One region of the Streptomyces sp. NPDC093094 genome, then DNA from elsewhere that is predicted to be linked to it. Evidence: riboswitches for the same ligand, from Rfam matches in the RefSeq annotation. Region 1 holds a riboswitch; the other holds the start of a gene.
What was found. A riboswitch is a leader RNA that binds a small molecule or an ion and turns the genes downstream of it on or off. The one in region 1 is predicted to bind cobalamin.
Positions count from the first base shown of each region.

Region 2: another riboswitch for cobalamin. It lies ahead of ACIQGV_RS17005 (ribonucleoside-diphosphate reductase subunit alpha); the one in region 1 lies ahead of ACIQGV_RS08635 (energy-coupling factor ABC transporter permease).

Region 1 is NZ_JBIVOX010000003.1:573,175-584,554, forward strand. Features, by position in the region: gene cbiQ (cobalt ECF transporter T component CbiQ) at 1-454, opposite strand, end outside; gene ACIQGV_RS08630 (energy-coupling factor ABC transporter substrate-binding protein) at 461-847, opposite strand; gene ACIQGV_RS08635 (energy-coupling factor ABC transporter permease) at 844-1,533, opposite strand; cobalamin riboswitch at 1,563-1,747, opposite strand; gene ACIQGV_RS08640 (GntR family transcriptional regulator) at 1,901-2,626, opposite strand; gene ACIQGV_RS08645 (proline racemase family protein) at 2,707-3,714, opposite strand; gene ACIQGV_RS08650 (dihydrodipicolinate synthase family protein) at 3,743-4,654, opposite strand; gene ACIQGV_RS08655 (FAD-dependent oxidoreductase) at 4,651-6,108, opposite strand; gene ACIQGV_RS08660 ((2Fe-2S)-binding protein) at 6,089-6,409, opposite strand; gene ACIQGV_RS08665 (NAD(P)/FAD-dependent oxidoreductase) at 6,425-7,612, opposite strand; gene ACIQGV_RS08670 (collagenase) at 7,876-10,293, shown strand; gene ACIQGV_RS08675 (hypothetical protein) at 10,324-11,052, opposite strand; partial or broken gene ACIQGV_RS08680 (right-handed parallel beta-helix repeat-containing protein) at 11,145-11,279, opposite strand; gene ACIQGV_RS08685 (class I SAM-dependent methyltransferase) at 11,376-11,380, opposite strand, start outside.
Region 2 is NZ_JBIVOX010000007.1:195,000-206,379, forward strand. Features, by position in the region: gene ACIQGV_RS16975 (carbohydrate ABC transporter permease) at 1-115, opposite strand, end outside; gene ACIQGV_RS16980 (carbohydrate ABC transporter permease) at 112-1,095, opposite strand; gene ACIQGV_RS16985 (extracellular solute-binding protein) at 1,182-2,468, opposite strand; gene ACIQGV_RS16990 (GntR family transcriptional regulator) at 2,891-3,655, shown strand; gene ACIQGV_RS16995 (DUF3311 domain-containing protein) at 3,781-4,047, shown strand; gene mctP (monocarboxylate uptake permease MctP) at 4,044-5,657, shown strand; cobalamin riboswitch at 5,756-5,925, shown strand; gene ACIQGV_RS17005 (ribonucleoside-diphosphate reductase subunit alpha) at 6,046-8,403, shown strand; gene ACIQGV_RS17010 (ribonucleotide-diphosphate reductase subunit beta) at 8,394-9,416, shown strand; gene ACIQGV_RS17015 (GlxA family transcriptional regulator) at 9,649-10,626, shown strand; gene ACIQGV_RS17020 (cytochrome P450) at 10,630-11,380, opposite strand, start outside.

The DNA of each region.
Region 1 (11,380 bases):
TCATGCGGTACGTCACCAGCGCCACGTCCACGACGGGCGCGGGCACCCCGGCCCGCACCAGCCGGGGCAGCAGATCGGACATCGGCGTGGTGAACGCGAACAGCAGCACGCCCAGCGAGGCGGCCGACGTGCGCAGCATCAGCTCCCCGGCCCGTACGGCACCTCCGTCGGCCGGGGACAGCGGCCCGCCGGGCCCGCCGACCTGGACCAGCAGCGTCACCGCGCCCGACGCGCAGAAGCCGAGCGGCACCCGGTAGGCACGCCACAGCCGGGCCCCGGGCACGCCCGCCGGACCCAGCAGCACCACGAGCGCGGTGACCAGGACGAGGGCCGCGCCCGGCCAGGGCGGCAGGGAGATCGCGAGCAGGGTCAGGCCGAGCCCGAGCACGGCCTTGTCCACGGGGTGGCGGTGGCGCCAGCGACTGCCGTGCGCCGCCGCGTCGATGGGCAGCACGCGGGGTCAGCCCTGCCCGGCACCCGAGCGGGTGTCCTCGGCCGCCGTGCCGTCGTGTCCGGGGCCGTGCTCGTCCCCGCGCCGTGCCAGGGCCTTCTCCTCGCCCTGGCGGCGGCCGCGGCGCAGCCCGAAGTAGTAGGCGAGGACACCCGCCCCGAGGGCCGCCTGGAGGGAGAACAGCGCCGACTCGATCTCACCGGACGGCGGTTCGTACAGCGGCGAGAACCAGGGCTCGTAGTCCGGTTCGAGTTCGGTGATCGCCGTCTCCGCCTCGGCGTCGGCGCCGGTGAAGGGCTCCTCCTTGTGGTCGCCCAGACCGAGCGCCAGCGGCAGCACGGCGAGCGCGGCGACCAGGGCCAGCAGCAGTAGATTGATCTTCGTGTTGCGTTTCACCGGGCCACCGCCTCGTCCTCGCGCCGGGCCGCCAGGACGCCCAGACGGGTCAGCTCGCCCTTGCTGGACTGGGTGAGCAGCCGCATCACCAGCACCGTCAGCAGGCCCTCGCTCACCGCGAGCGGGATCTGCGTCACGGCGAAGATGGAACCGAACTTGCCGAGCGCGCCCAGGAACCCGCTGCCGGGGTCCGGGAAGGCGAGCGCCAGCTGCACGCTGGTCACGCAGTACGTCGCCAGGTCGGCGAGGAACGCCCCGAAGAACACGGCGGCCATCAGCGGCACGTCGAGGCGGCGCAGCAGACGGTAGACGCCGTAGCCCACCCAGGGGCCGGCGATCGCCATGGAGAAGACGTTGGCGCCGAGCGTGGTCAGGCCGCCGTGGGCCAGCAACAGGGCCTGGAACAGCAGGGTGATGGTGCCCAGCACCGCCATGACCGGCGGCCGGAACAGGACGGCGCCCAGCCCGGTTCCGGTGGGGTGGGAACAACTCCCGGTCACCGACGGCAGCTTGAGCGCGGACAGGACGAACGTGAACGCTCCGGAGGCGCCGAGGAGCAGAGTGCTCTCGGGATGCTCCCTGACCTCACGGGTGAGGGAGCGGACTCCGTGGACGACAAACGGGGCGGACGCGACGCCCCAGGCGATCGCGTGCGCCGGAGGCAGAAAACCCTCGGCTATGTGCATGGCCCGGCAGACCCTCTCCAGCACCTCGTGGATGGTTGACGCGCCTTGGCCGGTCTCCTGGCTGACGGGTACCACCGCCCGAACTCCGCCTTCCCGGGTCGCAAGGACCCAGTGGCTGCCCGTGAGGGCCGGAGCCGGACTTCCCGATCACAGTGGCGAGGGCCGCACCGGTTTCGCACCGGATTTCCCGTTCACCAAGGCGTGGTGACACTAGTGCCCGGGACAGGACGGTGACAAGCACACCCCGGGGGGCGCACGGACCGTGCCCCGGCCCCGGGACGCCACCCCCCGCGCCCCGCCCGGCCCTCCGGCCGCAGACCGTGATCATCGTCACGGTGCGCGGACCGGGGGAGGTCCGTCCCGGGACTCAGGACGCCGTGGCCGGCTTCCCCGCGCGGACGCGGGCGCGGGGGACGGGGCGTTCACGGGACCGGTCGCCCTCGGCCCACAGCGAGCGCACATGCCCGAGGTGGCGGCTCATGCACCGCTCGGCGCCCTCCGCGTCCCCGGCCACCATCAGATCGAGCAGCTCGATGTGCTCCTCGGCCGAGGGGATCAGCCGGTCGCTCTCGTCGAGCGTGGTCAGCCCGTACAGGCGCGACCGCTTGCGCAGGTCGCCGACGGTCTCGACCAGCCGGTCGTTGCCGCCGAGCGCCAGCAGCGAGAGATGGAACTGCCGGTCGGCCTCCAGATAGCCGATCAGGTCGTGCTCGCGGGCCGCGGCCACGATCATCCCGGCCACCGGCCGCAGCGCCTCCAGCTGCTCACGGGAGGCGCTGCGGGTGATCCGGCCGATCATCGGGACCTCGATGAGCATGCGGATCTCGCTGTACTGGTCGAGGTCGCGCTCGTCGACCTCGGTGACCCGGAAGCCCTTGTTGCGCACCGGCTCGACGAGACCTTCGCGGGCGAGATCGAGCATCGCCTCGCGCACGGGCGTCGCGGAGATGCCGAAGTCCTCCGCGAGCCCGGGCGCCGAGTACACCTCGCCCGGCTGGAGTTCACCGGAGATCAGCGCGGCCCGCAGGGCGTGGGCGACCTGGTCACGCAGCCGCTCGCGGGTCGTGACGAGGTTGCGCTGGAGGTGCCCCATGGTGTTCCCTTCGTGCCGCCGCGGAAGCACCAGAGTACAATGTCACGTTGTTTTCGCCGGGGCCGTACGGCAGTCGTCCCTCACAGCAGGAACCCCGCCGGGAACGGGTCGTCCGGGTCGAGGAAGTACTGGGCCGTGCCCGTGATCCAGGCCCGGCCCGTGATCCGCGGCACCACCGCGGGCACCCCGCCGACCTCCGTCCGCGCCACCAGCCGGCCGGTGAACTCGGTCCCGATGAACGACTCGTTGACGAAGTCCCGGTCCAGCGGCAGCTCCCCGCGCGCGTGCAGCTGGGCCATCCGCGCCGAGGTGCCGGTGCCGCACGGCGAACGGTCGAACCAGCCGGGGTGGATGGCCATCGCGTGCCGCGAGCGCCGCGCGTCCGACCCGGGAGCGGCGAGGTACACGTGCTTGAGTCCGGCGATCTCCGGCTGCGCAGGATGGACGGGCCGGTGGCCGGGCGACGCGTTCACCGCCTCCATCACCGCCAGCCCCGCGGCGAGCAGATCGTCCCCCCGGGCCCGGTCGAACGGCAGCCCCAGCGCGTCCAGTTCGACGAACGCGTAGAAGTTGCCGCCGTAGGCGAGGTCGTAGGTCACCGGCCCGTACCCGGGCACCTCCACCGTGCGGTCCAGGCCCACGCAGAACGACGGCACGTTGGTGAGCGTGACCGCCTTCGCCGCGCCGTCCTCCACCTGCACGTCGACGACGACCAGTCCGGCCGGGGTGTCGAGGCGGACGGTGGTGACGGGTTCGGTGACCGCCACCATCCCGGTCTCCACGAGCACGGTCGCCACGCCGATCGTGCCGTGCCCGCACATCGGCAGCAGCCCGGAGACCTCGACGAACAGCACCCCGTAGTCGGCGTCCGGCCGGGTGGGCGGCTGAAGGACCGCGCCGCTCATCGAGGCGTGGCCGCGCGGCTCGTACATCAGCAGCGTACGGACGTGGTCCAGGTGTTCGGCGAAGTGGCGGCGGCGTTCGGCCATGGTGGCGCCGGGGACGACCCCGATGCCGCCGGTGACGACACGGGTGGGCATCCCCTCGGTGTGCGAGTCGACGGCGTGGAGGACATGACGAGTGCGCACGAACGTCCCTTTCGGTCGGGGCCGGGTCTCAGCGGTGGCCCTCGGCGACGGCCTTCTCGGTGGCCGCGCGGATCTCGGCCGCGAGCGTGTCGGGCAGCGGCGTCCGCGGCGGCCGGGAGGGTCCGCCGTGCGCCCCGGCGATGTCCATCGACAGCTTGATCGCCTGGACGAACTCGGTCCTGGAGTCCCAGCGCAGCAGCGGGTGCAGCGACCGGTACAGCGGCAGCGCGGCGGCGAGGTCGTGCGCGACGGCGGCGCCGTAGAGCCGGACGCAGGACTCCGGGAACGCGTTCGGGTAGCCGGCGACCCAGCCGACCGCGCCGGCCACGGCCAGCTCCAGCAGCACGTCGTCCGCGCCGATCAGCAGGTCCAGCTCCGGGGCGAGTTCGGCGATCCGGTAGGCCCGCCGCACATCGCCGGAGAACTCCTTCACGGCCACGATCCCGGTCTCGGCGTGCAGCCGGGCCAGCAGCTCCGGGGTGAGGTCGACCTTGGTGTCGACGGGGTTGTTGTAGGCGACGACGGGCAGTCCGGCCCGGGCGGCCTCGGCGTAGTGGGCGCTCACCGCGCGTTCGCCGGCCCGGTAGGCGTTCGGCGGCAGGAGCAGCACGCTGCCGCAGCCGGCGTCGGCGGCCTGCTCGGCCCAGCGCCGCGCCTCGGCACTGCCGTACGCGGAGACGCCGGGCATCACCCGGGCCCCGTCGCCCGCGGCCTCCACCGCCGTACGGACCACCCGCGCCCGCTCCGCGTCGGAAAGGGTCTGGTACTCGCCGAGCGAGCCGTTGGGCACGACACCGTCGCAGCCGCTCGCGATCAGCCGCCGCACGTGGGCGGCGTAGGCGTCGTGGTCGACGGAGAGGTCCTCGCGCAGCGGTAGCGCGGTGGCGACCATGATGCCGCGCCAGGGACGGCCGGCGCTCCAGGAACCGCTGGTGGTCATGTCGGGAACCCTTCTGTGGTGGAAGTGGTGTGCCGGCCGGGACGGCCGGCCAGCGCGGCCAGCGTCACGGGCGCGGCCAGCGGGCGGCGTTCCGGCGAGGGCGGCATCCCCGAGCCCGCCGCGAGGCAGGCCACGGCGGTGCCGCACACCCGGCCCTGGCACCAGCCCATCCCGGCGCGGGTGAGCAGCTTGACCGTGCGGGCGTCCCCCGCCCCGTGACCGGCGACGGCCTCGCGGATCCGGCCCGCGGTGACCTCCTCGCAGCGGCACACGTCCGTCGCGTCGTCGAGCCAGCCGGTCCAGCCGGGGCGGGGCGCGTGGACGGCGGCCATGAGGCCGGCGAAGGCCCGCTGCCGGGCCCGCCCGCGCAGCAGGTGCCGCAGCCGGGCCCCGGGCAGGGTCCGGCCGGCCAGCAGACCGGCGACGGCGGCAGCGGCGATCTCGCCCTCCAGCAGAGCCAGCCGGACCCCACCGACCCCGCCGGTCTCGCCCGCGGCCCACACCCCGGGCACCGAGGTCCGCTGACGGGCGTCGAGGGCGAGCGCGTGCGCCCCGTCCGGGGTGGGGCGGGTCGTGCAGCCCAGTGCCGTCGCCAGGTCGATCTGAGGGACCAGCCCGTGTCCGACCGCGAGCGCGTCGCACTCGATCCGGCGGCCCGGCCCCGCCACGGGCCGCCAGTCGCGGTCGAGCCGTGACACCGTGACGGCCTCCACCCGGTCCGTGCCGTGCACCCGGGTGACGGCGCTGCGCCCGTGCACGGGAACCCGGTGGCGCAGCAGGGCGGTTCCGTGCCGGGCGGCCTCGACGAGTTTTTCCGGCACGGCCGCGAGCACGTCCGGACGGCGGGCGTACGCCGGATGGCTCCCGGCCTCCACCACCGCGGGCACCCGCGCTCCGGCCGCGGCGAGCGAGGCGGCGACCGCGAGCAGCAGCGGGCCGCTGCCCGCGACGACGATCCGCCGGCCGGGCAGGACGAGCCCCGCCTTCAGCATGGCCTGCGCCCCTCCGGCGCCGACGACACCGGGCAGGGTCCAGCCGGGGAACGGCAGTTGACGCTCGTACGTCCCGGTCGCCAGCAGCACCGTACGGGCCCGGACGAGGACCGGACGGTCGTCGTCCGTGACCGCGTGCACCCCGAACCCCTCGCCGGACCCGTCGCCGGGCGGGCGGGCCACGCTCCAGACCTGGTGCGCGGCCAGGTGGGTCACCGGGCCGGCGGCGAGGCGGCGGCTCAGCCCGGCGTAGGCCCGGCGGCCGTGGTGGAGCGCCTCGGGACGGCGGGCGCCGAGGCCGGGGGAGGGGTGCCGGTAGTACTGCCCGCCGATCCGCTCGCCCGCGTCCAGCAGGGCCACGCGCAGGCCGAGTTCACCGGCCGTGACCGCGCCGGCGAGGCCCGCGGGACCGGCGCCGATCACCGCCAGGTCGTACACCGGGTCAGACGGCGAGGTCGGCATGACCGTGTCCCTCCTGGGTGGTGACGGCGGCGCCGGGGCGGGCCGGGTCGAGACAGGCACGCCGGTTGGGGCGTCCGTCGATCGTCACCAGGCAGTCGTGGCAGTGCCCGATGCCGCAGAAGGCCCCGCGCGGCCGGCCGCCCTCGCGGGTGGTGCGCCAGGCGAGCACACCGGCCGCCCAGAGCACGGCCGCCACGGACTGGCCGGGCAGCGCGGACAGGGACCGGCCGTCGAAGGTGATCTCGAACGCGTCCCCCGGTGACGCGCCGACGAGTTCGGCGGGGCTGCGGTCACGCGCCATCGCGCGGCTCCTCTCTCACGGGAGCCGTCCGAAGGGCTCCGCTGCTTCTCCGGGGCCGCCCTCGAAGCGCTCCGGCCTGAACGGGTGGATGTCCAGCGGGAGTTTGCCCCCGGACGCCAGGGCCGCGACGATGTGCCCGGTCGCCGGGGCCAGCCCGATCCCCGCGCCCTCGTGGCCGCAGGCGTGCAGCAGTCCGGGCCGGCGCGGGTCGGCGCCGACGGCGGGCAGATGGTCCGGTAGGTAGGGGCGGAACCCGGCGTAGGCCCGGATCGCGCGCACCGCGCCGAGTACCGGGAACAGACGCACCGCCTGGGCCGCGAGACGGGTGAGCGCCTCCACGGACGGCGTGCGGTCGAAGCCGACCCGTTCCCGGCTGGCGCCGATCAGCACCGGCCCCGCCGGGGTGCCCTCGACGACGGCCGAGGTCTGCAGGGCCGCCGAGTCGCTGGCGACGTCGGCGACGTAGTCCGCGGCGTACACCTTGTGCCGCACGACGCGCGGCAGCGGCTCGGTGACGAGGACGAACCCGCGGCGGGGCAGCACCGGAAGCCCGACACCCGCCAGCCCGGCCACCTCCCCGCCCCAGGTGCCCGCCGCGTTGACGACGAACGGGGCGTGGACCTCACCGGAGGGCGTCCGCACGCCCCGCACCTCGCCGCCCGGACCGGTCAGGACCGCGGTTACCAGCTCGCCCGCCCGGAGCCGCACCCGGTCCCCGGCCGCGCGCAGCAGATGGGCCGCGGCGAGGGCGGGCTGCACCTGGGCGTCCTGGGGGTAATGGACGCCTCCCGCGAGGCCGGGGGCCAGATGCGGTTCCAGCTCGGCGAGCCGGCCGGCGGGCACGTCGTCCGCGGTGACGCCGCGGGCGCGCTGCCGGCCGGCGAGGTCCCGCAGGGCGGCGAGCCCCTCGCCGTCCTCGGCGACGACCAGGCCGCCCTTCGGTTCGTACTCGACGGCCGACGGCAGCTCGTCGGCGAGTTCCCGCCACAACCGGGCCGAGAACAGGGCCAGTTCGAGCTCGGGCCCCGGTTCCTTGTCGGAGACGAGGAGGTTCCCCTCGCCGGCTCCGGTGGTGCCGCCGGCGACGGGTCCGCGGTCGATCACGGTGACGGTGAGGCCGGCGCGGGCGGCGTAGAAGGCGCAGGCCGCGCCGACCACGCCCGCCCCGACCACGATGAGATCCGGAGAGTGTCTCGTGGGCACCTCAGTAATATTTCACATTGCACAGAGGCTGCCAAGGGTGCCGCACCCTCGTCGCGCGGAGCCGGTGCACTCCCGGGTGCGGACACTGACGCCCCTTCAAGGACACGTGGCTGCACGGGGGTTGTCAGTGCAATTTCACATTACTACGTTACGTATCACATGGTGCCGGTCGTCGAGCGCGGCCCTCTCTCCACGGCCGACGCCCTCCCGGGCGGCACCGGCGCACCCCCCCTCGTCCACCCCACTCCCCACAGGAGTCATCGGTGTTCCTCTCGCGAACCCCGCACAGCTCCCGCGCCCGCCGCAGAGGGCGGCGCATATCCCTGCTCGCCGTCACGGCGGCGCTCACCGCGGGCCTCACCGGTCCGCCCGGCACCTCCCACGCCGCACCCGGCACCCCCCACGCCGCGCCCGGCACCTCCCACGCCGCGCCCGGCACCTCCCACGCCGCGCCCGGCACCTCCCACGCCGCACCGCCCCTCCGTGCGGCCGCCGTCGCCCCGCGGCCCGGCCACGACCACGCCGAGCACCTCGCCGAAGCGCCCCGGCCCGGCGCCCGGCGGCTCCCCGCCCCCGGAGGCGGCCGGGCCGACGGCCTCGTCCCCGGCCCCGCCACGGCGCCGCCCGGGGCGGGCACCCGCACCCTCGCGCCCTGCACCCTCGACGGGGTCACCGGGCTGACCCCCGAGCGGTTCGCGGACTTCCTCACCGACCCGGCCGTCACCGCCGACGGCTGTCTGCGCACCCTGCTGTGGACCTGGGACGGCCGCCTCGCACCCGTGATGTCGGACGCGCACGTCCAGGCCGTCTCCCGGCGTGCCGCCGCGCTCGCCCCCGCCCACGACGGCACCGGCGGCACGCACCTGCCGGAGCTGTTCACCTACCTCCACGCGGTGTCCTACCACGACTTCTCCCGCGCCGAGATCGACGTCACCGACGCCCCGACCGTCGCCGCGATGCGCCGGGCCGTCGCCGCCCTCGGCGCCGCCGCCCGGACCTTCGACCCCACCCGCAGCAACGCCGAGACCCTGCGCGAGGCCCTCTACGCGGCCTGCGCCCCGGGCCTGCGCCGGTACCAGCTCCCGCTGGTGAAGCGGGTCCTCGCCACCATGGGGCCCGGCCGCACCACCGCCCAGGACACCGTCTGGGCCGGTGCCGCGCTCGCCGCGCTCTCGCTCAACTACCTCGGCGTGTACCCGGGCAACAGGGACACGGCCTTCCACGACGCCGTCGTCGCGGACCCCTCCTACCGCGCCGCCTTCCGGGCCTTCGCGGACCACGGCCACCTCAAGGACCGGCCCAACGCCTGGGTCGTGCGCGACGCCCTCGGCGAGTACGGCCGCTTCGGGCAGATCGACCGGCTGCGCGCCGAGACCGTCACCGGACTGGGCACCCTCCTCGGCACCACGGCCCGCACCTTCGGGGACCGCAGCGCCCCCTGGGCGAAGACGGCGTCCTGGCTGATCGAGTTCGACGCCTGTGCCCCGTACCGCGTGTGCCGCGAGGACATCGAACGCCTCCTCTTCCCCCGGACCTACACCTACGACACCGACGCGCACGGCGACACCCTGCGGGTCCGCACCGGCCTCGACCGGGCGACCGTCGACCGGCTCTACTACGCGAGCAAGCAGGTCAAGGCCCAGTTCCACCGGATCCTCGGCACCCTGGAACCGCTGCCCGGCGACACCAACAGAACCCTCGGCACCGTCCTGTACGCCTCCCGCGCCGACTACGAGACCTTCCATCCGCTGCTCACCGGCATGGGGACCGACAACGGCGGCATCTACATCGAACGCGGCGCGACCTTCTACACGTACCAGCGCCGCGTCCCGCAGGACTCCTCGCTCACCCTGGAGGAGCTGTTCCGCCACGAGTACACCCACTACCTCAACGGCAGATGGGCCGTGCCCGGCCTGTTCGGCGAGGGCACCTGGTACCAGGGGGACCGCACCACCGCCATGGACGAGGGAACCGCCGAGTTCCTCGCCGGCGCCACCCGCGACGACGGTGTCAGGGTCCGCAGGTCCCTGGTCGCCGGCATCGTCCGGGACACCGCGGACGGCGGACCGCGGATGACCGTCGACCGGATCCTGCACGCCACCTACGACGGCGACGGCTTCCGCTTCTACCCCTACGCGGGCACGTTCTTCTCCTATCTGTGGCGGGAACGTCCCGCCCTGCTGCGGGAGATGTACCGGCAGCTGCGCGCCGACGCCCCGGCGGCCTTCGACACCTGGCGCGACCGCCTCGGCGCGGACACCGCGCTCCAGCGGGACTACGACGCCTTCCTCGACGAGCAGATCGCCCACGTCGACGACCTGTACGTGCCGACCACCCGGCACACCCCGGTCGCGGACCTGGGTGCCGCCACCGCCGCCGAGGCGCGGGCCTCGTTCGCCGCGGTCACCTACGCGACGCCCGAGTGCGCCACGGGCGGCAGCACGGACCGGCCGCGCTTCGTGTGCACCGGGAGGATCACCGCGAACCTCGCGGACGCGGAGAGCGCCGACCGGGTCTTCGCGGACATGGCGGAGACGGTGGACCTTTTCCTCCTGGAGCGCGGTTCGGGAGGGGTGAACAACCTCGCCGACATGAACTGCTCCTTCGGCGAGGTGACCGTCTGGTCCACGGGCCGCGCCGGCACCGCCGACTACCGCTGCGAGGGACCGCTGCGGCCCTGACCGTCCCTCACCGGGCGGCGGGGGGCGGCGTCAGCCGAGCCTGTCGCCCGGCAGGACCGGGTGCGCCTCCAGCTCCGGGGCCGCCAGAAGGTCCGCGATCAGTTCGGGGGAGCCGCCGACGTAGGTGCTGACCAGGTCCACGTCACCGCCGACGCACCAGGCCAGGTCCTGCGGCCACCACAGGTCGGGCAGCTCGGCGAACTCGTCCTCCGACACCGGCGAGACGGCGTCGGCCAGCGGCCCGGCGAGCAGCACCTTGTCCCGGTTCGGCATGGGGAAGGTGGGCACGCCGTCGAAGCCCCGGCGCCCGTACCCCGCCCACAGGCCGAACCAGCACCGCCCGGGCGTGGCCGTGTGCCGGGCCAGGAGGGGGATCAGGGCCCGGGCGACGACGGGCGGGGTCGGTCCCTCCGTGGCGTGCTCGTCCCAGACACCGGGCAGCCCGTACTCGTCGGCGTTGTGGTAGTCGCGGTCCACGCCGATCACCTCGTGCCAGTCGGTCAGCGGCGTCACCACGGTCCCGTGGGCGGCGGCCACCGTGTCCCAGCGCACCGGCCGTTCACCGAGCTCCGCGGGATGCAGCAGGCGCGCGTACGCGGCGAACCCCGGCGCGGCGACCCCGGCCACCGTCCCGAACGCGCCCGGTCCCGGGGGGCCTTCGGACACCCAGCCGGCGGGCCCGAGGTCGTCGGTGCAGACACGCAGACGTCCGTAGCGTTCGGGTGAGGGCTCCGGGTGCACCGGGCGTTCGTCGCTCATCCGCACAGTCTGCCCGAGCCCCGCCGGACGGCTGAGGGGCGGCCCTCCGCGCCGCGCGAGAAAACCGCCCCGGCACCCGGGTGCGGACGGGGTCACGGCATGACCTGCGTGCTCCCGAAGGCCACCACCAGGCGGCCGTCAGAGGCGAAGGACCAGCGCAGCGCGCCGGAGTACGAGGAGCACCGCGACCCGTCGGAGCCCGACCAGAACTGGTTCGAGCCGTCGCTGAGGGTGCCGTTGCCGAAGGAGAGGGAGTCCTCGACGGTCACCGGGCCGATGGGGCCGGTGTCGGGTTGCGCCGGGGAGGGCGCGGGCGCCCTGTGTCAGC
Region 2 (11,380 bases), on a different contig from region 1:
AGTAGACGGGGAAGCCGACGACGGCGAAGACGAACAGGCCGATGATGTTCCAGCCGAGCCTGGAGCGCCGCCCGGAAGTCCCGGAGTCGACCGCCTTGGTGGCGAGTGCGCTCATTCGACCTCTCCGATCTTCAGCATCTGACGCATGTACACGGCGACCACGCCGAGCAGCAGCAGCACGGTGATCACAGCGATCGCCGAGCCCTGGGCGTAGTCGTTGATCACGAAGGCGCGGTCGTAGGAGTAGGTGTTGAGGATCTGGAACTCGGGCTCGGGGTGGCCGTTGCGCATCACGAAGACCTGAGGGAAGACACCCATGTCCCAGATGACCGACAGGGTCGTGAGCATCACGATGATCGGCTTGAGGATGGGCAGGGTGACGTACCGGAAGACGCCCCAGGAGCCCGCGCCGTCGAGCCGGGCGGCCTCCTCCATCTCCTTGGGGACCTGGGTGAGACCGGCGCTGAGGGTGATCACGACGAAGGGGACGGCTCCCCAGACCACCAGGATCATGATCACGGTGAGGCCCTGGGCGCCGCTGGCGAACCAGTTGTGGCCGATCATGTCGACGCCGGGCAGCTTGCTGACGAGCGCGTTGAGGATGCCGTAGTCGGCGTCGAAGAGCCACTTGAAGACGGTGGTCGCGACGATGACGGGCATGCCCCAGCTGGCCACCAGGGCGATGTTGATCAGGATCTTCACCCAGCCGGAGACCCGCTGGAGCAGCAGGGCGATCAGCATGCCGATGACCATCGTGAAGATCACCGCGCCGAGGGCGAAGAGCACCGTGCGCAGGACGACGGTCCAGAACTCGCTGTCGCCGAGCACCTTGGAGAAGTTCTCGAAGCCGACCGACTCGGCCGGCTGGAAGCCCCACAGCTGGGGCTGGCCGAACTTCTGGAAGGACAGGGTGACCAGGCGGACGAGCGGATAGCCCATGACCAGGGCGAGGATCAGCAGACAGGGCGCGAGCAGCAGCCAGGCGGTGACGGCCGGGCCGTACGTCCGTTTCGCGCGGGGGTGGTCCTGGGCGGCCGGCGGTGGCGCCTGCCGCTGAGGCGGCACCTTGGCAGGGGTGGTCGTGTCGGCACTCATCGCGCGCTCCTTGGCGGTACCTCAGGTCGTACAGGTCCTACGGAAAGAAGGGCGGGGCTCCGCCTGCAACGGAGCCCCGCCTCAGGTCACTTGGTGTTGATGACCTTGTCGATCGCGGCGTCCGCTTCCTTCGCGGCGTCCTCGACCGACTTCTTGCCGGTGCCGATGCTCTGCAGCATGTTCTGCAGGACCTGGGCCTTCTCGACCTGGCCCCAGCCGGGCGCCATCGGGACGAACCAGTTGGACTCGGCGGCGGTGGCCGGGACGACCGTCGCCGGGTCGTTCTTCAGGGTGGCGAGGTCGGTCTTGTTGTTGGGCAGGTTGCCCTTGCCCATCAGACCCTTCTGGCCGGCGGCGCCGGTGAGGGCGTTGATCCACTCGGCGGCGACGTCCTGCGCGTCGGACTTCACCGGGACGGCGAGGTCGGAACCGCCGAGGAAGACCGGGAGGTTCTTGCCGGACGGGCCGGGCATCACGAAGTTCTCGACGTTGTCCTTGAGCTTGCCGGTCTTGTCGTTCTTCGGGTCGGCGGCGCTGCCGCCCTCCCAGGCCGGGGCGAAGATCATGCCGGACTTGCCCTGGCCGTAGACGATGTAGCGGTCGGCCTCGTCCTTGGTCTTGTCACCGTGCATGTAGGTGTCCAGGACCTTCTTGAACTCGCTGAGGCCCTTGAGGGACTCGGGCGAGGAGAGGCTGGCCTTCCACTGGCCGCCCTCCTCCTTGGCGATGGAGCCGCCGGCGTCGTAGACGAAGGACATGGCGGCGTACCAGTCGCGGGAGGGCTGGTACCAGGCGTTGAACTTGTCGCCCTGCTTCTTCTGGACCTTGTCCAGGGCGGCGGTGAGCTCGGCGTAGGTCTTCGGGGCGGCCTTGACGCCGACCTGGCCGAAGACGTCCTTGCGGAAGTTGCCCACGCGGGTACCGGCGTAGTACGGCACGCCGTAGGTCTTGCCCTCGTACGTCACCGAGTCCTTGAGGCCGTCGAGCCAGGCGTCGGACTGGTCGAACTTCGCCGGGTCGACCGGGGCGAACGCGCCCTTGACGACGTACGGGAGCATCTCGGTGTTGCCCATCTCGACGACGTCGGGGGCCTTGTCCGTGGCGAGAACGGCGTCGAGCTTGGCGTTCTTGTCCGGCCAGCCGTAGTACTCGTGCTTGATCTTGATGCCGGGGTGCTTCTTGGCGACCGCGTCGTCGGCGGCCTTCACCAGCTCGGGCCAGTTGTTCTGCGCGTCGACGGTCAGCCAGACGGTCAGCTCCTTGGCGTCGCCGCCCTTGTCGCCGCCGCTTCCGTTGTCGTCACTGCCCCCGCACGCCGCGATGGAGAAGATCATGCCCGCGATACCGATCGCGGCTACCAGCTTGCGCTTCACGCCACCCTCCTCAGGGATGCCACAAACCCCCCTCGTCCCCGCGGTGAGGCGTCAACGCCGTGCGTATCGTTCCGTGGGGCCGGGACCTGGACCAATGGTGTAGACCAGTACCCGGAGCTTGGCCCAGACCAATAGGGCTGTCAAGGGTGTTCAAGCGGGCTCCGGGCGTCCGTGATGGGACCGAGATATGCAGGGACCTTTCATTCCGCAAGCGACCAAACGGACGGACCACTGCGACTGGACCACCCCGTCTTGACAAGGTGTTGGACTAGACCAACGAGGGCCCCAGGGGTATACAGAGGAGATCACGGAGCGTGCGGAGGCGCCGGACTGGAGACCCGCCCGCGAAGCCGTGCCACGATGTGAGCCGCGGCCGATGAGCATGTCGGTCGCTTCGGCACCCGGAGCCGGGAAGGCAGAGCATGAGCACCGACGTCAGCAGTGCGGAGAACGAGGGTGGGGCGACCGTCCGTACCGCGCGCGTGCCCAAGTACTACCGCCTGAAGAAGCATCTGCTCGACATGACGGAGACGCTGCCGCCCGGCACCCCCGTCCCGCCCGAGCGCACCCTGGCCGCCGAGTTCGACACCTCCCGCACCACCGTGCGCCAGGCACTCCAGGAACTCGTCGTCGAGGGCCGGCTCGAACGCATCCAGGGCAAGGGCACCTTCGTGGCCAAGCCCAAGGTCTCCCAGGCGCTCCAGCTGACCTCCTACACCGAGGACATGCGCGCCCAGGGCCTGGAGCCGACCTCACAGCTGCTCGACATCGGCTACATCACCGCCGACGACCGCCTCGCCGTGCTCCTCGACATCGCCGCGGGCGGCCGCGTCCTGCGCATCGAGCGGCTGCGCATGGCCAACGGCGAACCGATGGCCATCGAGACCACCCATCTGTCCGCCAAGCGCTTCCCCGCGCTGCGCCGCTCGCTGGTGAAGTACACGTCCCTCTACACCGCGCTCGCCGAGGTCTACGACGTCCATCTCGCCGAGGCCGAGGAGACCATCGAGACCTCGCTGGCCACCCCGCGCGAGGCCGGCCTGCTCGGCACCGACGTGGGCCTGCCGATGCTGATGCTCTCCCGGCACTCCCTCGACCGCGAGGGCCAGCCGGTGGAGTGGGTGCGCTCGGTCTACCGCGGCGACCGGTACAAGTTCGTCGCGCGCCTGAAGCGGCCCATGGACTAGCCCGCGGAGTAGCGACTTTGTAAAGCCGGTGCCGATATACGGGCGAGGGGTTCCTCTGCCGTGTCCCGTGACCTAGATTGCCAGCCCGTTACGCAGGTGATCAGTGAGGGGACGGAGTCGCCAAGATGTCGCAAGCCCCGGAAGTGAGCAGAGAGCCGGTGGTGACGCCCATGCGCGTCGCCATCGGCTTCTGTCTCGTCGCACCGTTCGTCGCCATGCTGTGGGTCGGTTCGTACGCCAGGACCGACCCGTCTCTCGGCGGAATCCCGTTCTTCTACTGGTACCAGATGGCCTGGGTCGCCATCTCGACGGCGCTGACCATGACCGCGTACAAGCTGTGGCAGCGCGACCAGCGCGGGCGTGCCGCCCGCAAGGGGGGTGAGCAGCGATGAAGGACGGAGTGAACGGCGTCGCTCTCGCCGTGTTCGTCTTCTTCTTCGTGGCCGTCACGGCCATGGGCTTCCTGGCCGCGCGCTGGCGCAAGGCCGAGAACGAGCACAGCCTCGACGAATGGGGCCTGGGCGGACGGTCCTTCGGCACCTGGGTCACCTGGTTCCTGCTCGGCGGCGACCTGTACACGGCCTACACGTTCGTGGCCGTCCCGGCGGCGATCTACGCGGCGGGCGCGGCGGGCTTCTTCGCGGTGCCCTACACCATCCTCGTCTACCCGCTGATCTTCACCTTCCTGCCCCGGCTGTGGTCGGTCTCCCACAAGCACGGCTATGTGACGACCTCCGACTTCGTACGCGGCCGCTTCGGCTCGAAGGGCCTGTCGCTGGCGGTGGCCGTGACCGGCATCCTCGCGACCATGCCGTACATCGCGCTCCAGCTCGTCGGCATCCAGGCGGTGCTGGACGTGATGGGCGTGGGCGGCGGCGAGGACACCAACTGGTTCGTCAAGGACCTGCCCCTGCTGATCGCGTTCGGCGTGCTCGCGGCGTACACCTACTCGTCGGGGCTGCGCGCGCCGGCGCTGATCGCGTTCGTGAAGGACACGCTGATCTACATCGTCATCGCGGTGGCGATCATCTACATCCCCATCAAGCTGGGCGGCTTCGACGACATCTTCGCCAAGGCGTCGGAGGCGTTCGGCCAGACCAACCCGGCGACGGGCAAACCGCGCGGGGCGCTGGTGCCGGCCGAGGCGGGCCAGTGGACGTACGCCACGCTGGCGCTCGGCTCGGCGCTGGCGCTGTTCATGTACCCGCACTCGATCACCGCGACGCTCTCCTCCAGGAGCCGTGAGGTGATCCGCCGCAACACCACGATCCTGCCCCTGTACTCCCTGATGCTCGGCCTGCTCGCCCTGCTGGGCTTCATGGCCATCGCGGCCGGGGTCAAGGTGCAGAACGGCCAGCTGGCCATCCCGCAGCTGTTCGAGAACATGTTCCCGGCCTGGTTCGCGGGCGTCGCCTTCGCCGCGATCGGCATCGGGGCACTGGTCCCGGCGGCCATCATGTCCATCGCGGCGGCGAACCTCTTCACCCGCAACATCTACAAGGACTTCATCAAGCCGGACGCCACGCCCGCGCAGGAGACCAAGGTCTCCAAGATCGTGTCCCTGCTGGTGAAGGTGGGCGCCCTGGTCTTCGTCCTGACGATGGACAAGACGGTCGCCATCAACTTCCAGCTGCTGGGCGGCATCTGGATCCTGCAGACCTTCCCGGCCCTCGTCGGCGGCCTGTTCACCCGCTGGTTCCACCGCTGGGCCCTGCTCGCCGGCTGGGCCGTGGGCATGCTCTACGGCACCGTCGCCGCCTACGGGGTCGCCTCCCCGACCCAGAAGCACTTCGGCGGTTCGTCGAAGGAGATCCCCGGCATCGGCGAGATCGGCTACATCGGTCTGACGGCGTTCGTCCTCAACGTGGCCGTGACGGTCGTCCTCACCTTCGTCCTGAAGGCCGCCAAGGCCCCCGAGGGCGTCGACGAGACGAAGCCGGAGGACTACACGGCGGACGCGGGCGACCCGGGCGTGAAGCAGGAGCTTCCCGTGACCCACTAGGGGCCGTCCCCAGGAGCGCGGAGAACCGCGCGAGGGGCACGGGAGAACCCCCGGCGGGCCGCTGTCGGTACACCCAACGGCGGCCCGCACTCACACTCTGCGACACAACATATGGGGGTGCTCGCCACGCCCGGCACCACATGTATGCTCATCTCGCTGTCGCCGCAGGGGAATCCGGTGCGAATCCGGAACTGTCCCGCAACGGTGTGCTTGTGCGTGTCCGCACTCGAAGTCAGTCCGAGGACCTGCCGACAGCGGCCCCGGCCGACCGGTCCGGGTGCCCCGACGTCCGGGCCTCGTGGAGTGGGTCGGCGGGCTCGGCGCCGCGTGCGCCCGTGAGCCGCCATGCCCTCGCACAGGCCCCGTGCCGAGCGAGGGAGAGCCTCACGTGACCATCGCGCCAGCGGACCCGGCCTCAGCCGTCCCGACCGACGAGGACGCCCCCGGAACCGCCCTGTTGCGGATCCTCACCGAGCTGACCGCCGACCTGCCCCACGCCGACCCCGGCCGGGTCGCGGCCGCCGCGCTGCGCGGCCGGTCGGCCCGCGCCGACGAGGCCGAACTGCGCGAGCTGGCCACCGAGGCGGCGGCCGGTCTCATCGCCGAGGACCCCGCGTACAGCAGGCTGGCCGCCCGGCTGCTGACGGTCTCCGTGCGGGCCGAGGCCGCCTCCCAGGGCGTCACCTCCTTCACCGGGTCCGTCGCTGTCGGACACCGCGAGGGGCTCATCGCCGACCGGACCGCGGAGTTCGTCCGGCTCCACGCCGAGCGGCTCGACGCGCTGGTCGACACCGGCGCCGACGACCGCTTCGGCTACTTCGGCCTGCGCACCCTGCACAGCCGCTACCTGCTGCGGCACCCGCTCACCCGCAAGGTCGTCGAGACGCCCCAGCACTTCCTGCTGCGCGTCGCCTGCGGCCTCGCCGAGGACGACACCGCCCGGTCCGTCGACGAGGTCGCCGCGCTCTACGGGCTCATGAGCCGCCTCGACTATCTGCCGTCCTCCCCCACGCTGTTCAACTCCGGCACCCGGCACCCCCAGATGTCGTCCTGCTACCTCCTCGACTCCCCCCTCGACGAGCTGGACTCCATCTACGACCGCTACCACCAGGTCGCCCGGCTGTCGAAGCACGCCGGCGGCATCGGGCTGTCGTACTCCCGGATCCGCTCGCGGGGTTCGCTGATCCGCGGCACCAACGGGCACTCCAACGGCATCGTGCCGTTCCTGAAGACCCTGGACGCCTCCGTCGCCGCCGTGAACCAGGGCGGCCGCCGCAAGGGCGCCGCCGCGGTCTACCTGGAGACCTGGCACTCCGACATCGAGGAGTTCCTGGAGCTGCGCGACAACACCGGCGAGGACGCCCGCCGTACGCACAACCTGAACCTGGCGCACTGGGTGCCGGACGAGTTCATGCGCCGCGTGAACGCCGACGGGCAGTGGTCGCTGTTCTCCCCGGCGGACGTGCCCGAGCTGGTCGACCTGTGGGGCGAGGAGTTCGACGCGGCGTACCGCAAGGCGGAGGCCGCGGGGCTGGCGCGCAGGACGATCCCCGCCCGCGATCTGTACGGCCGCATGATGCGCACCCTCGCACAGACCGGCAACGGCTGGATGACCTTCAAGGACGCCGCCAACCGCACCGCCAACCAGACGGCGCTGCCGGGCCATGTCGTCCACTCCTCCAACCTCTGCACGGAGATCCTGGAGGTCACCGACGACGGCGAGACGGCCGTGTGCAACCTGGGTTCGGTGAACCTGGGCGCGTTCGTCGACCCGGCCGCCCAGGACATCGACTGGGAGCGGCTGGACGCCACCGTGCGCACGGCCGTCACCTTCCTCGACCGGGTCGTCGACATCAACTTCTACCCGACCGAGCAGGCGGGCCGCTCCAACGCCAAGTGGCGTCCGGTGGGCCTCGGCGCGATGGGCCTGCAGGACGTCTTCTTCAAGCTGCGGCTGCCCTTCGACTCGCCCGAGGCGAAGGCGCTCTCCACGCGGATCGCCGAGCGTGTGATGCTCGCCGCGTACGAGGCGTCCGCGGACCTCGCCGAGCGCAACGGGCCGCTGCCCGCCTGGGAGAAGACCCGTACGGCCCGGGGCGTGCTGCACCCCGACCACTACGGCGTCGAACCGGCCTGGCCGGAGCGCTGGGACGCCCTGCGGGCGCGTGTCGCCGCCGTCGGTCTGCGCAACTCCCTGCTCCTGGCCATCGCGCCGACCGCGACCATCGCCTCGATCGCGGGCGTCTACGAGTGCATCGAGCCGCAGGTGTCCAACCTGTTCAAGCGCGAGACGCTGTCCGGCGAGTTCCTCCAGGTCAACTCCTACCTGGTGCAGGACCTGAAGGACCTCGGCGTGTGGGACGCCCGGACGCGGGAGGCGCTGCGCGAGGCCAACGGGTCGGTGCAGGGATTCGCCTGGATCCCCGAGGAGGTCCGGTCGCTGTACCGCACGGCGTGGGAGATCCCGCAGCGCGGCCTGATCGACATGGCCGCGGCCCGTACGCCGTACCTGGACCAGTCCCAGTCCCTGAACCTCTTCCTGGAGACGCCGACCATCGGCAAGCTCTCCTCGATGTACGCGTACGCCTGGAAGTCCGGGCTGAAGACGACGTACTACCTGCGCTCGCGCCCGGCGACCCGGATCGCCCGTGCCGCGCAGGCGTCCGTGCCCGTCCAGCAGGTGAGCCCCGACGAGGCCGTCGCCTGCTCCCTTGAGAACCCCGAGTCCTGCGAGGCATGCCAGTGACGTCCGAACGCAACACCAACCTCCTCGACCCGGGTTTCGAGCTGACCCTGCGGCCCATGCGCTACCCGGACTTCTACGAGCGCTACCGGGACGCGATCAAGAACACCTGGACCGTCGAGGAGGTCGACCTCCACTCGGACGTCGCCGACCTCGCGAAGCTGACGCCGGCCGAGCAGCACCTGATCGGCCGTCTGGTCGCGTTCTTCGCGACGGGCGACTCGATCGTGGCGAACAACCTGGTGCTGACGCTGTACAAGCACATCAACTCCCCCGAGGCACGGCTGTATCTGTCGCGCCAGCTGTTCGAGGAGGCCGTGCACGTCCAGTTCTATCTGACACTGCTGGACACCTATCTGCCCGACCCCGACGACCGGGCGGCCGCGTTCGCGGCGGTGGAGAACATCCCCTCCATCCGCGAGAAGGCCGGGTTCTGCTTCAAGTGGATCAACGAGGTCGAGAAGCTCGACCGGCTGGAGACCCGGGCGGACCGGCGCCGCTTCCTGCTCAACCTGATCTGCTTCGCCGCGTGCATCGAGGGCCTGTTCTTCTACGGCGCCTTCGCGTACGTCTACTGGTTCCGCAGCCGGGGCCTGCTGCACGGCCTCGCCACGGGCACCAACTGGGTGTTCCGCGACGAGACCATGCACATGTCCTTCGCGTTCGACGTGGTCGACACCGTCCGCAAGGAGGAGCCCGGCCTGTTCGACGACGAGCTGCGGCAGCAGGTCACCGACATGCTCGCGGAGGCGGTGGAGGCCGAGCTGCAGTTCGCCCGCGACCTGTGCGGCGACGGCCTGCCCGGCATGAACACCGAGTCGATGCGGCAGTACCTGGAGTGCGTCGCCGACCAGCGTCTGACACGGCTGGGCTTCGCCCCGGTGTACGGCTCGGAGAACCCCTTCTCCTTCATGGAGCTCCAGGGCGTTCAGGAACTGACCAACTTCTTCGAGCGGCGCCCCTCGGCGTACCAGGTCGCGGTGGAGGGCACCGTCGACCTGGACGAGGACTTCTGAGTCCCGCGGGTCCGCCGGACCGGCCGGGCCCCGCTGATCTCACGGTCGACCCGGCGCTCGTGGGCCGCCCCCACGAGCGCCGGAGCGGCGAGGACGAGGAAGAGAACGACGATCGTGACGTAGTCCGTGAATGCGTTCATGCGGTAAGTGTCGTTTCCCATCGACACTCATGACAGTGGCAGGACTGACGCACACCCTCGAATTACTGCCACTTCGGGTGCACACTGGAGCCATGCTGAAGAACGTGGCCGCCGTGCTGCTGGACGGCGTGCATCCCTTCGAACTGGGCGTCGTCTGCGAGGTGTTCGGCCTCGACCGGAGCGACCAGGGACTTCCGGTGTACGACTTCGCGGTCGTCTCGGCCGAGGGCCCGACGCTGAGCACCCACGTCCCCGGCTTCACCGTCTCCACGCGGTACGGCCTCGACCGGCTCGAAGAGGCCGATCTGATCGCCGTACCCGCCGGCAGCGGCTACGTGGCCCGCGACTACCCGCCCGAGCTGCTCGACGCCCTGGTCCGGGCGGTGGACCGGGGGGCACGGGTGCTCAGCGTCTGCTCCGGCGTCTTCGTGCTCGGCGCGGCCGGGCTGCTCGACGGGCGGCGCTGCGCGGCGCACTGGCGGCAGGTGGAGGAGCTGGGCCGGCGCTTCCCGCGTGCGGTGATCGAACCGGACGTGCTGTACGTGGACGCCGACCCGGTGATCACCTCGGCGGGCACCGCCTCCGGTATCGACGCCTGTCTGCATCTGGTGCGCAAGGAGGAGGGGCCGGAGGTCGCCAACGCCATCGCCCGCCGGATGGTGGTGCCCCCGCACCGCGACGGCGGGCAGGCGCAGTACGTCGACCGGCCGCTGCCGCCCGTCCCGGGCGACACGATGGGCGACGTGCTGGGGTGGATGGAGCGCAACCTCCACCAGGAGGTCACCGTCGAGCAGCTCGCCGAGCACGCGCACATGTCCCCGCGCACCTTCGCCCGCCGCTTCCAGCAGGAGACCGGGACGACTCCGTACCGCTGGATCCTGCGCCAGCGCGTCCTGCTGGCCCAGCGGCTGCTGGAGGCGACGGACGAGACGGTGGACGCGATCGCGGGCCGGACCGGGTTCGGCAACGCGGCCGCGCTGCGGCACCAGTTCGTCCGGGCGGTGGGTGTCACCCCCCAGACCTACCGGCGCACCTTCCGGGGCCCGGCGCGCGGAGCCGACGCCGCCTGACCCTCACCGCGCCACGGGCTTCAGCAGCAGACGGTTCGGGCGCAGCGTGATGCCCACCCGGGTGACGTCGTCGGACCCGGGCACCTGCTCGAAGCGGTACTTCGCGGCGAGGGCCGCCGTGATCAGCGTGAGCTGGGCCATCGAGAAGTGGTCGCTCGGGCACTTCCGATTGCCCACGCTGAACGGGCTCATGGCGTATTTCGGCACGTCCTTGACGCGTTCCGGAAGCCAGCGGTCGGGGTCGAACTCCACGTTCCGATCGTACGAACGCGCGTCGCGCTGGATCGCGTACGGGCTGTAGACGATGTCGGCCCCGGCCGGAATGCGATAGCCACCGAGTTCGGTGTCGGCGACCGCCCGCCGGGTCAATATCCACACCGCCGGTCGCAAACGCATCGCCTCGACGACGACATTGTTGGTGTGGGTGAGCCCGCGGACGTCCCCGAATGCCACGGGGCGGATGCCACCGGTCACGGATTCAACTTCCTGCTGCACCTTGTCGGCGTGCTCCGGATGTTCGGCGAGCACCTGCAGGAGCCACATGATCGTGGACGCCACGGTTTCACTTCCGGGCGTGAGTATGGCCACGACCTGGTCGTGGATCTCCTGTTCCCCGATGGGATCGCCATTCTCGTCCTTCGCCTCCAGCAATGCCGTCAGCAGATCGTCGGGCCTTTGGCCGGAGGCGCGGCGCTCGGCGACGATCTCGTCGACGAGGAGATGCAGATCGGCCAGGGCGCGGTTGAATGCGCGG